DNA from 2 places in the Streptomyces sp. NPDC058534 genome. Region 2 is predicted to be linked to the other one. Evidence: riboswitches for the same ligand, from Rfam matches in the RefSeq annotation. Region 2 holds a riboswitch; the other holds the start of a gene.
What was found. A riboswitch is a leader RNA that binds a small molecule or an ion and turns the genes downstream of it on or off. The one in region 2 is predicted to bind S-adenosylmethionine.

Region 1 (4,538 bases), on a different contig from region 2:
TCGGTTCGGACGCTTCGCACGAGGCCTGGTCCGAACGCTGGGTCCCCGCAGCCCTCGCTGATTTCAATGACCAGGTTCAGGCCCGTGACGTCGTCCGCTTCTTGCGGGAGGCGGCGGAACTTTCCGCGGGGGACGAACGGACAGACAGGCTCCTCGTCCCTACTGCCATGCGTAACGCTCTTGCGCAGTGCAGCTCAGAGAAGGTCAGAGAGATCAGCCAGGAGAACAAGCGGCTTGGGGACCTGCTACTCGGGCTGGGGCAGTACGCACCGGAGGTGCTGATGCCCTTCAGCGCCGAGGACGTCGGCCTGGAAGCCAACGATCTGGCCGTACTCAGAGAAGCTGGTGCCATGGCGCGGGACACTGACGGCCGCTATCGGTTGCCTGAGATCTACCGGCATGCCCTGGGGTTCAGGACCCAGGGGCGTGCCCGCGTCGTGCGAAGGTGAAGAAGCGTGGCGTTCGGCCAGGTCAGTGAGGGAGAGCTGCCCTGGCCGACCTATCCAACTCTTCCTCAACCCCTCAACGCATCCAACTGCTCCATGAACCACCGCCCCGGCGGCAACGCCGTCCCCGCAGCAGCCAACCGCTTCGACCGCTCCGCCCGCTCACCGGGCGCGACCGACAGCGCCTCGTGCAGTGCCTCCGCCGTCCCGGACACGTCGTACGGGTTCACCACCACCGCGTCCTCGCCCAGCTCCTCGTACGCCCCCGCCTCCCGCGACAGCACCAGCACGCACCCCTCGTCGGAGACGACCGGGACCTCCTTCGCGACGAGGTTCATCCCGTCCCGCACGGGATTGACGAGGGCCACGTCGGCCAGCCGGTACGCCGCCAGCGACCGCGCGAAGTCGTCCTTCACGTGCAGCACGACCGGCGTCCAGTCCGCCGTGCCGAACTGCGCGTTGACCGAGTCCGCGACCCGCTGCACCTCGGCCGTGTAGTCCCGGTACACGGCGAGATCCTGCCGCGACGGGTAGGCGAACGCGACGTGCACCACCCGCTCCCGCCACTCCGGCCGCGCCGCCAGCAGTTCGCGGTAGGCCAGCAGCCCCCGCACGATGTTCTTGGACAGCTCGGTGCGGTCCACCCGCACGATGGTGCGGCGGCCCTCCCCGATCTCCTCCCGCAGCGCCGCCATCCGCTCGTCCACGTCGGCCTCGTGCGACCGCGCGCGCAGGAAGTCCGCGTCCGCGCCGAGCCCGTGCACGCCGGTCTCCGTACCGCCGAGCCCGCCCACCAGGGCGTCGCAGCACGCGGTGAACGCGTCGGCCCAGCGCCGGGTGAGGAACCCGAGCCGGTCGGCGCCGAGCATGCCGCGCAGCACCTGCTCGGCGATGTCGTCCGGCAGCAGCCGGAAGTAGTCGACCGGCGCCCACGGCGTGTGCGAGAAGTGACCGATCCTGAGGTCCGGCCGCAGCTCGCGGAGCATCCCCGGCACCAGCGTCAGGTGGTAGTCCTGCACGATCGCGACCGCGCCCTCGGCGGCCTCCTCGGCCAGCGCCTCGGCGAAGGCCCGGTTGTACGCCTCGTAGGAGGCCCACTGCCGCCGGAACTCCGCGTCGAAGACCGGCTCCAGGGGCGTCTGGTAGAGCATGTGGTGCACGAACCACAGCACGGAGTTGGCGATCCCGTTGTACGCGTCCGCGTGCACGTCCGCCGGCACGTCCAGCATCCGTACGCCGTCCTCGCCGACCCCGCGCCGCACCGCCTCACGGTCGCCGTCACCCAGCGCCGAGCACACCCACAGCGCACCCGCGTCCGGCCCGATGGCCGACAGCCCCGAGACCAGCCCGCCACCACCCCGTTTCGCGCGCAGCGACCCGTCCTCACCCACCTCGTACGAGACCGGCCCCCGATTGGAGGCGACCAGCACCTGAGCAGCACCGAAGCTTGAAGCCATACGCCTCAACCTAGCCCGGCCCCGAAATACTCAAACGTGCCCGCACGCCACAGCGGTGCCGATCACGCCACCCGCCGCGCCGCGTACTCCGCGATCTCCGTCATCGGCGGCCGTTCCTCCGTGTCCACGGCGTGGGTGCGGGGCTCGAAGCCCGCGGGGCCGCGTTCGAACTGGGTGAGGGTCGGGCGGACCAGGTGGCCGCGGGCCAGGCGGAGCTGGGCGGTGCGGTAGATCGCGGCGGACATGCGGCCCAGGGCCTGGCCGTCCTGGTGGTGGTGGCGGCGGACGCCGACGTCGACCTGGGCGAGGGCGTCCAGGCCGACCAGGTGCAGGGCGTCGACCAGCATGCCCAGCTCGACGCCGTAGCCGACGGGGAAGGGGAGCCGTTCCAGCAGGGAGCGGCGGGCCGCGTACTCGCCGCCCAGCGGCTGCACGAAGCCGGCCAGCAGCGGCCAGTGCAGGTTGAGCAGCGGGCGGGCCACCAGCTCGGTGACCCGGCCGCCCTGGCCGGGCGTGGTGCCGAGCGGACGGTCGTACATGGCCTTGACGAGCTGGACGTCCGGTTCGGTGAGCAGCGGGCCGACGATCCCGGAGACGAAGTCGGCGGAGAACTCGCGCAGGTCGGCGTCGACGAAGCAGACGATGTCGCCGCCGGTGACCAGCAGCGAACGCCACAGCACCTCGCCCTTGCCCGGCACCGCCGGGATGCGCGGCAGGATCGCGTCGCGGTGCACGACGCGCGCGCCCGCCGCCGCGGCCACCGCCGACGTACGGTCGCTCGACCCGGAGTCCACGACCACGATCTCGTCGACGAGCGGGGCCCGGAGCATCAGCTCGCGGCGGATCACCGTGACGATCTCGCCGACCGTCGCCTCCTCGTCGAGGGCCGGGAGCACCACGCTGACCGTCTGCCCGGTGGCCTGTTTGGCGGCCAGCAGCTGCCGGATCGGCCGGTCCCCGGCGGACCAGGAACGCGCGCTCAGCCAGCGCTCGACTTCTTCCAGCACGGTCCCGGGCTCCTCTGTGATCCATCTCGCGGTACGGACGACTATCTCAACCGTCCTGGCCTTCGGTTACAGTCTTGAACAACGCGCAGGACCACCGCATGCCGGGGTCGCCGCGCGTAGCAGCGAAATACAACTTCATACCGCTCATCCAGAGGGGCAGAGGGATACGGCCCGTTGAAGCCCCGGCAACCCTCCAGTCGGTTCTTGTCACACAGACGTGGCGAGGCTCCCGACTAGGGAAGGTGCCAAATCCGTCTCACGGCGAGATGCGTCGTGAGGAAGATGAGGAGAAAGGGCCTCGCCTCCATGGCTGTGCAGACTGCCGAAACCTCCACGAACACCCCGGGCGCCACCGACAGCACCGTCGACCTCGGCCCCGCCGCCGCCCTGAGCTGCCGGGAGTGCGGCCACCGCGTCCCGCTCGGCCCGCTCTTCGCCTGCCAGGAGTGTTTCGGCCCGCTGGAGATCGCCTACGACTTCTCGGCCTACGACACCGAGGAACTCCGCAAGCGGATCGAAGCGGGCCCCGCGAACATCTGGCGCTACGCCCCCCTGCTGCCCGTCCCCGCCGACGTGGCCGACAAGCCGAACATCAACCCGGGCTGGACCAAGCTGGTCAAGGCCGACAACCTGGCCCGCGAGCTGGGCGTCACCGGCGGTCTCTACGTCAAGGACGACTCCGGCAACCCGACGCACTCCTTCAAGGACCGCGTCGTCGCCCAGGCCATCGAGGCCGCCCGCGCCTTCGGCTTCACCACCCTCTCCTGCTCCTCCACCGGCAACCTGGCCGGCGCCGTCGGCGCCGCCGCCGCCCGGGCCGGCTTCCGCTCCTGCGTGTTCATCCCGCACGACCTGGAGCAGGGCAAGGTCGTCATGGCCGCCGTCTACGGCGGTGAGCTGGTCGGCATCCAGGGCAACTACGACGACGTGAACCGCTTCTGCTCCGAACTGATCGGCGACCCGGCCGGCGAGGGCTGGGGCTTCGTCAACGTCAACCTGCGGCCGTACTACGCCGAGGGCTCCAAGACCCTCGCCTACGAGATCTGCGAGCAGCTCGGCTGGAAGCTGCCCGACCAGATCGTCGTCCCGATCGCCTCCGGCTCCCAGCTCACGAAGATCGACAAGGGCCTCCAGGAGCTGATCAAGCTCGGTCTGGTCGAGGACAAGCCCTACAAGATCTTCGGCGCCCAGGCCGAGGGCTGCTCGCCGGTGTCGACCGCGTACAAGGCCGGCCACGACGTCGTGCGCCCCCAGAAGCCGAACACCATCGCCAAGTCGCTGGCCATCGGCAACCCCGCCGACGGGCCGTACGTCCTGGACATCGCGCGCCGCACCGGCGGTGCCGTGGAGGACGTGACCGACGCGCAGGTCGTGGACGCGATCAAGCTGCTCGCCCGGACCGAGGGCATCTTCGCGGAGACCGCCGGTGGCGTGACGGTGGGGGTGACCAAGAAGCTGGTCGAGGGTGGCTTGCTGGACCCGTCGCTCACCACGGTCGTCCTCAACACCGGTGACGGTCTGAAGACGTTGGACGCGGTGGCGGACACGGGGCTGACTGCGACCATTCGTCCCAACCTGGATTCGTTCCGTGAGGCCGGGCTCGCGTAAGACAGCTTGTACGTCGTCTG
Region 2 (4,538 bases):
GACATCGCGGGCGGCCGCTCCTGGCCCGCCCTGCTGAACCGGCTGCTGGACGGCCACGACCTGTCCCAGGACGACACCGCCTGGGCGCTGGACGTGATCATGCGCGGTGAGGCGACCGACGCGCAGATCGCCGGCCTGGCGGTGGGCCTGAGGTTCAAGGGCGAGACGGTCGAGGAGATCTCCGGCCTGGTCCGCACCATGTACGCGCACGCCAACGTCATCGAGGTGCCGGGCGAGACGGTCGACATCGTCGGCACCGGAGGCGACGGCGCCAAGACGGTCAACATCTCCACCATGTCGGCGATCGTCGTGGCCGGCACGGGCGCGAAGGTCGTCAAGCACGGCAACCGGGCCGCCTCGTCCGCGTCCGGGGCCTCCGACGTCCTGGAGAAGCTCGGCGTCAATCTGGAGCTGACGCCGCAGCGGGTGGCGGAGGTCGCCGAGGAGGCCGGCATCACCTTCTGCTTCGCCGTGAAGTTCCACCCGGCGCTGCGCCACGTGGCCTCGGCGCGCGGCCAGCTGGGCATCCGCACGGTGTTCAACTTCCTGGGCCCGCTGACCAACCCCGCGAAGGTGAAGGCCCAGGCGATCGGCGTCGCCCATGCCCCGATGGCGCCGATCATCGCCGGTGTCCTCGCGGAGCGCGGCCACTCGTCCCTGGTGTTCCGGGGCGACGACGGCCTCGACGAGCTGACCACGACCGCCACCTCCCGGGTCTGGGTCGTGCGCGACGGCCGGGTGACCGAGGAGACCTTCGACCCGCGGGACGTCGGCCTCGACCTGGTGCCGGTCGAGGCCCTGCGCGGCGCCGACGCCTCCTACAACGCCGACGTCGCCCGGCGTCTGCTGAACGGCGAGAGAGGCCCCGTGCGGGACGCGGTGCTGCTGAACTCGGCGGCCGCCCTGGTCGCCCTGGAGGGCGGCGAGGGACCCCTGGCGGAGCGCATCCGGGCCGGCATGGACCGGGCGGCCGAGGCGATCGACTCGGGCGCCGCCAAGCGCGCCCTGGACCGCTGGGTGGCCGCCACCAACGCGTCGTAGCGAGCCCCGCCGTGTGACGTGCGTCCCGCGATCCGGACTCGGGTTGCGGGACGCCGATCAGTTCCCATAGGTTTTTCAACAGGTCATGAGTGACAGTCATGAGGCCCCGGCCGACTGTCCGGCAACCCTCCGTCCGTGGCGGGGTGCCCCGGGTGAAGACCAGGTCGTGGACAGCAAGGTTCACGGCAAGCGCGGACCCCTCGCGGAACCAGGGGTCCTGGGTCGTCCGAGGGAGTCTCCCGTGAACCAGCGAATGCGATAGGGCCGCAGAGCCCCGCCTCCGCACACCCTCTTCTTCTCTTTCACAGCGCCCTTCTTCGCGCTGGTCCTCACGGGAGTCCGCCATGTCCGTACCCACCGCTGTCGCCACCCCGCTGCCCGTTCTGGGCCGGGATGTCACCGTCCCGCTCGTCACCGGCGGGGAGGTCACCTACGCCGCGCTCGACTACGCCGCCAGCGCCCCCGCGCTCCAGCGGGTCTGGGACGACGTGGCGGCCTACGCCCCGTACTACGGCAGCGTGCACCGCGGGGCCGGGTACCTGTCGCAGCTGTCGACCGACCTGTTCGAGAACGCCCGCGACACCGTCGCGGAGTTCCTCGGCTGCCGGGAGGACGACCAGGTCGTGTTCACCCGGTCCACCACCGACTCCCACAACCTGCTCGCCGGCGCGCTGCCGGCCGGCAGCCGGGTCTTCGTCTTCGAGACCGAGCACCACGCCTCGCTGCTGCCCTGGCGCGACGCGGACGTGACCTACCTCGACGCCCCCCGCACTCCCGCCGAGGCCGTCGAGACCCTGGAGCGCGCTCTCGCCGCCCGCGAGCCGTACGGGCCCGCCCTGGTCTGCGTCACCGGCGCCTCCAACGTCACCGGCGAGCTGTGGCCGGTGCGTGAACTGGCCGCCGCCGCGCACGCGCACGGCGCCCGGATCGTGCTGGACGCCGCCCAGCTCGCCCCGCACCACCCGGTGAGCGTGCGCGACCTCGACGTCGACTGGGTCGCCTTCTCCGGGCACAAGCTGTACGCCCCGTTCGGCTCCGGCGTGCTGGCCGGCCGTGCCGACTGGCTGCGCGAGGCCGAGCCCTACCTCGCCGGCGGCGGCGCCAGCCGCAGTGTCACCCGGCGCGCCGACGGGGGCGTGGACGTGCGGTGGCACGACAGCGCCGCCCGGCACGAGGCCGGGTCGCCCAACGTCATCGGCGTCTACTCGATCGCCTCCGCCTGCAAGGCACTCACCGAGGCCGGGTTCGACACGCTGGTCGCCCGCGAGGAGTACCTGATCCGGAAGGTGCGGGAAGGGCTCGCCGGAGTGCCCGAGGTGCGGATCCTCTCCCTCTTCGGTGACGACGCGCCCCGCGTGGGCGTGCTCTCCTTCGTGGTCGACGGCTGGAACAGCTCCCACTTCGCCGCCGCGCTCTCCGCCGAGTACGGCATCGGAGTGCGCGACGGCCTGTTCTGCGCCCACCCGCTGGTGCGCACCCTGCTCGGCAGCGAGCCCGGGGCGCAGGGCGAGTGCGGCGCCCCGGAGGCGGCGCCGGGGGAGAAGTCCCTCAACGCCATCCGCGTGAGCTTCGGCGCCGGCACCCCGGACGAGCACGTCGAGCGCTTCGTGCACGCCGTCCGGGAGCTGGTCAGCGACGGCGCCCGGTGGAGCTACCGCACCGAGGACGGCCGCTGCGTGCCCGACACCTCGGCCGCCCTGGGCAGTTCCGCCGCCTGAGCCGGCCGGCCCGGCAGCCGCGACCCCAGGAGAATCATCCGCAACGCCCGTTCCGTGGCGTCCGTCAGCAGCTCCGCGGCCCGCAGCAGCGCGTCCGCGAGGGCCATCGGCGCCGGCATGATCCCGTGGCAGGCGTCCACCCCCGGCACCTCGTGCGCGCCCTCGCCGAGCGTGCCGGCCAGGGCGAGGACCGGACGGCCGTACAGCTTGGCCCGCCGGGCCACCTCCGCCGGGACCTTGCCGCGCGGCGTCTGGTGGTCCAGGGCGCCCTCGGCGGTGAGCACCAGGTCGGCACCGGCGAGCCGGGCGTCCAGATCGAGGTGGTCGAGCAGCACGTCGAAGCGGGGCAGCAGCCGGGCGCCGACCGCGGCCAGCCCGGCGCCGAGCCCGCCGGAGGCGCCGGTGCCCGGGCCGCCCCGCAGGTCGGTGCCGATGACCCCGAGGTCGCGGGTGAGGACGCGTGCCCAGTTCTCCAGACCGGCCGACAACTGCTCCACCTGCGCGGGCGTGGCCCCCTTCTGCGGGCCGAACACCCGGGCCACGCCCCGCTCGCCGCACAGCACGTTGTACGGGTTGCAGGTGACGAGCAGCTCGGTGTCCTTCAGCCGGGTGTCCAGGCCGGACGGGTCGACGCGGGCGAGGCGGACCAGCTCGCGTCCGCCGGGCGGCAGTTCGAACCCGTCCGCGTCCAGCAGCCGCGCCCCGAGCGCCTGGAGCGCCCCCGCGCCCCCGTCCGACGTACCGGAGTCGCCGCAGCCGACCAGGATCCGCCGCACCCCGGTGTCGAGCGCGGCGCCGATCAGCTCGCCGACGCCGTACGTGGTCGTGGCCCCGGGGTCGCGCAGGGCGCGGGGGACCAGGGACAGCCCCGCGACCGCGGCCATCTCCACCACCGCCGTGTCCCGGCCGCCGAGCAGCGCGAAGTGGGTGCCGACGGGTTCGCCGACCGGGCCGGTGGCGGCCAGCGCGGCCAGCCGCCCGCCGGTCGCGGCGGCCAGCGCCACGGCCGTGCCCTCACCGCCGTCGACCAGCGGGATCCGGTCGATCTCGGCGGCCGGCAGCACCCGGCGGACCCCGGCCGCGATGGCGTCGGCGGCGGCCTGCGCGGACAGGGACTCCTTGAAGCCGCTGGGGGCGACGACGACACGGTTCAGCTTGGAGGACACGGAGGAAACGGAGGACACAGGGGACACAGGGGACACAGATGGCATGGCGGACATGGCGGACTCCTTCATCGGGTGACGGGCACGCCGAGCAGCGGCCAGACGGCGGCGGCGAAGAACAGCACGAGGAGGGCGGTCAGCGGGGCCAGGACGGCGGACAGCCGCAGCAGGTCGCGCGGGGTGTAGGTGGGGGTGCCGGGGATGTCGGAGAAGAGCGTGACCGGCTTGGCGGAGGCCGGCAGCGTGTGGCAGAAGCCGGCCGCGGCGGTGGACGCGAGGGCCGCGGCGACCGGGTTGACCCCCGCGCCGACGGCCGCGGCGATCACCAGCGGGACCAGTACGGAGGAGCGGGCCGAGCGGGACTGGAGGACCAGGTGGGCCGCCGTGCTCACCGCGACCACGACCCCGAGGAAGACGGCCGGCGCCACGTGTGCGGGCAGCCCCGACACCAGCCACTTCGCCGCCCCGGAGTCCGCGAGCGCCACGCCCATCGCCATGGTCGCCGCCATGAACAGCAGCAGCGACCAGGGCACCGTCTTCAGCGCGTCCTTGAGCCGTACGGTGCCCAGCGCGGGGGAGGAGGCGACGACCGCCCCGATCAGCGCCACCACCGCGG

Region 1: another riboswitch for S-adenosylmethionine. It lies ahead of thrC (threonine synthase); the one in region 2 lies ahead of ACFWR9_RS35725 (aminotransferase class V-fold PLP-dependent enzyme).

Annotation. Positions count from the first base shown of each region.
Region 1 is NZ_JBHXNW010000013.1:41,063-45,600, reverse strand. Features, by position in the region: gene ACFWR9_RS10490 (KGGVGR-motif variant AAA ATPase) at 1-449, shown strand, start outside; gene ACFWR9_RS10485 (trehalose-6-phosphate synthase) at 515-1,903, opposite strand; gene ACFWR9_RS10480 (glucosyl-3-phosphoglycerate synthase) at 1,966-2,910, opposite strand; SAM riboswitch class I at 3,052-3,199, shown strand; gene thrC (threonine synthase) at 3,217-4,518, shown strand.
Region 2 is NZ_JBHXNW010000085.1:14,358-18,895, forward strand. Features, by position in the region: gene trpD (anthranilate phosphoribosyltransferase) at 1-1,041, shown strand, start outside; SAM riboswitch class IV at 1,123-1,239, shown strand; gene ACFWR9_RS35725 (aminotransferase class V-fold PLP-dependent enzyme) at 1,386-2,759, shown strand; gene ACFWR9_RS35730 (glycerate kinase) at 2,693-3,970, opposite strand; gene ACFWR9_RS35735 (SLC13 family permease) at 3,991-4,538, opposite strand, start outside.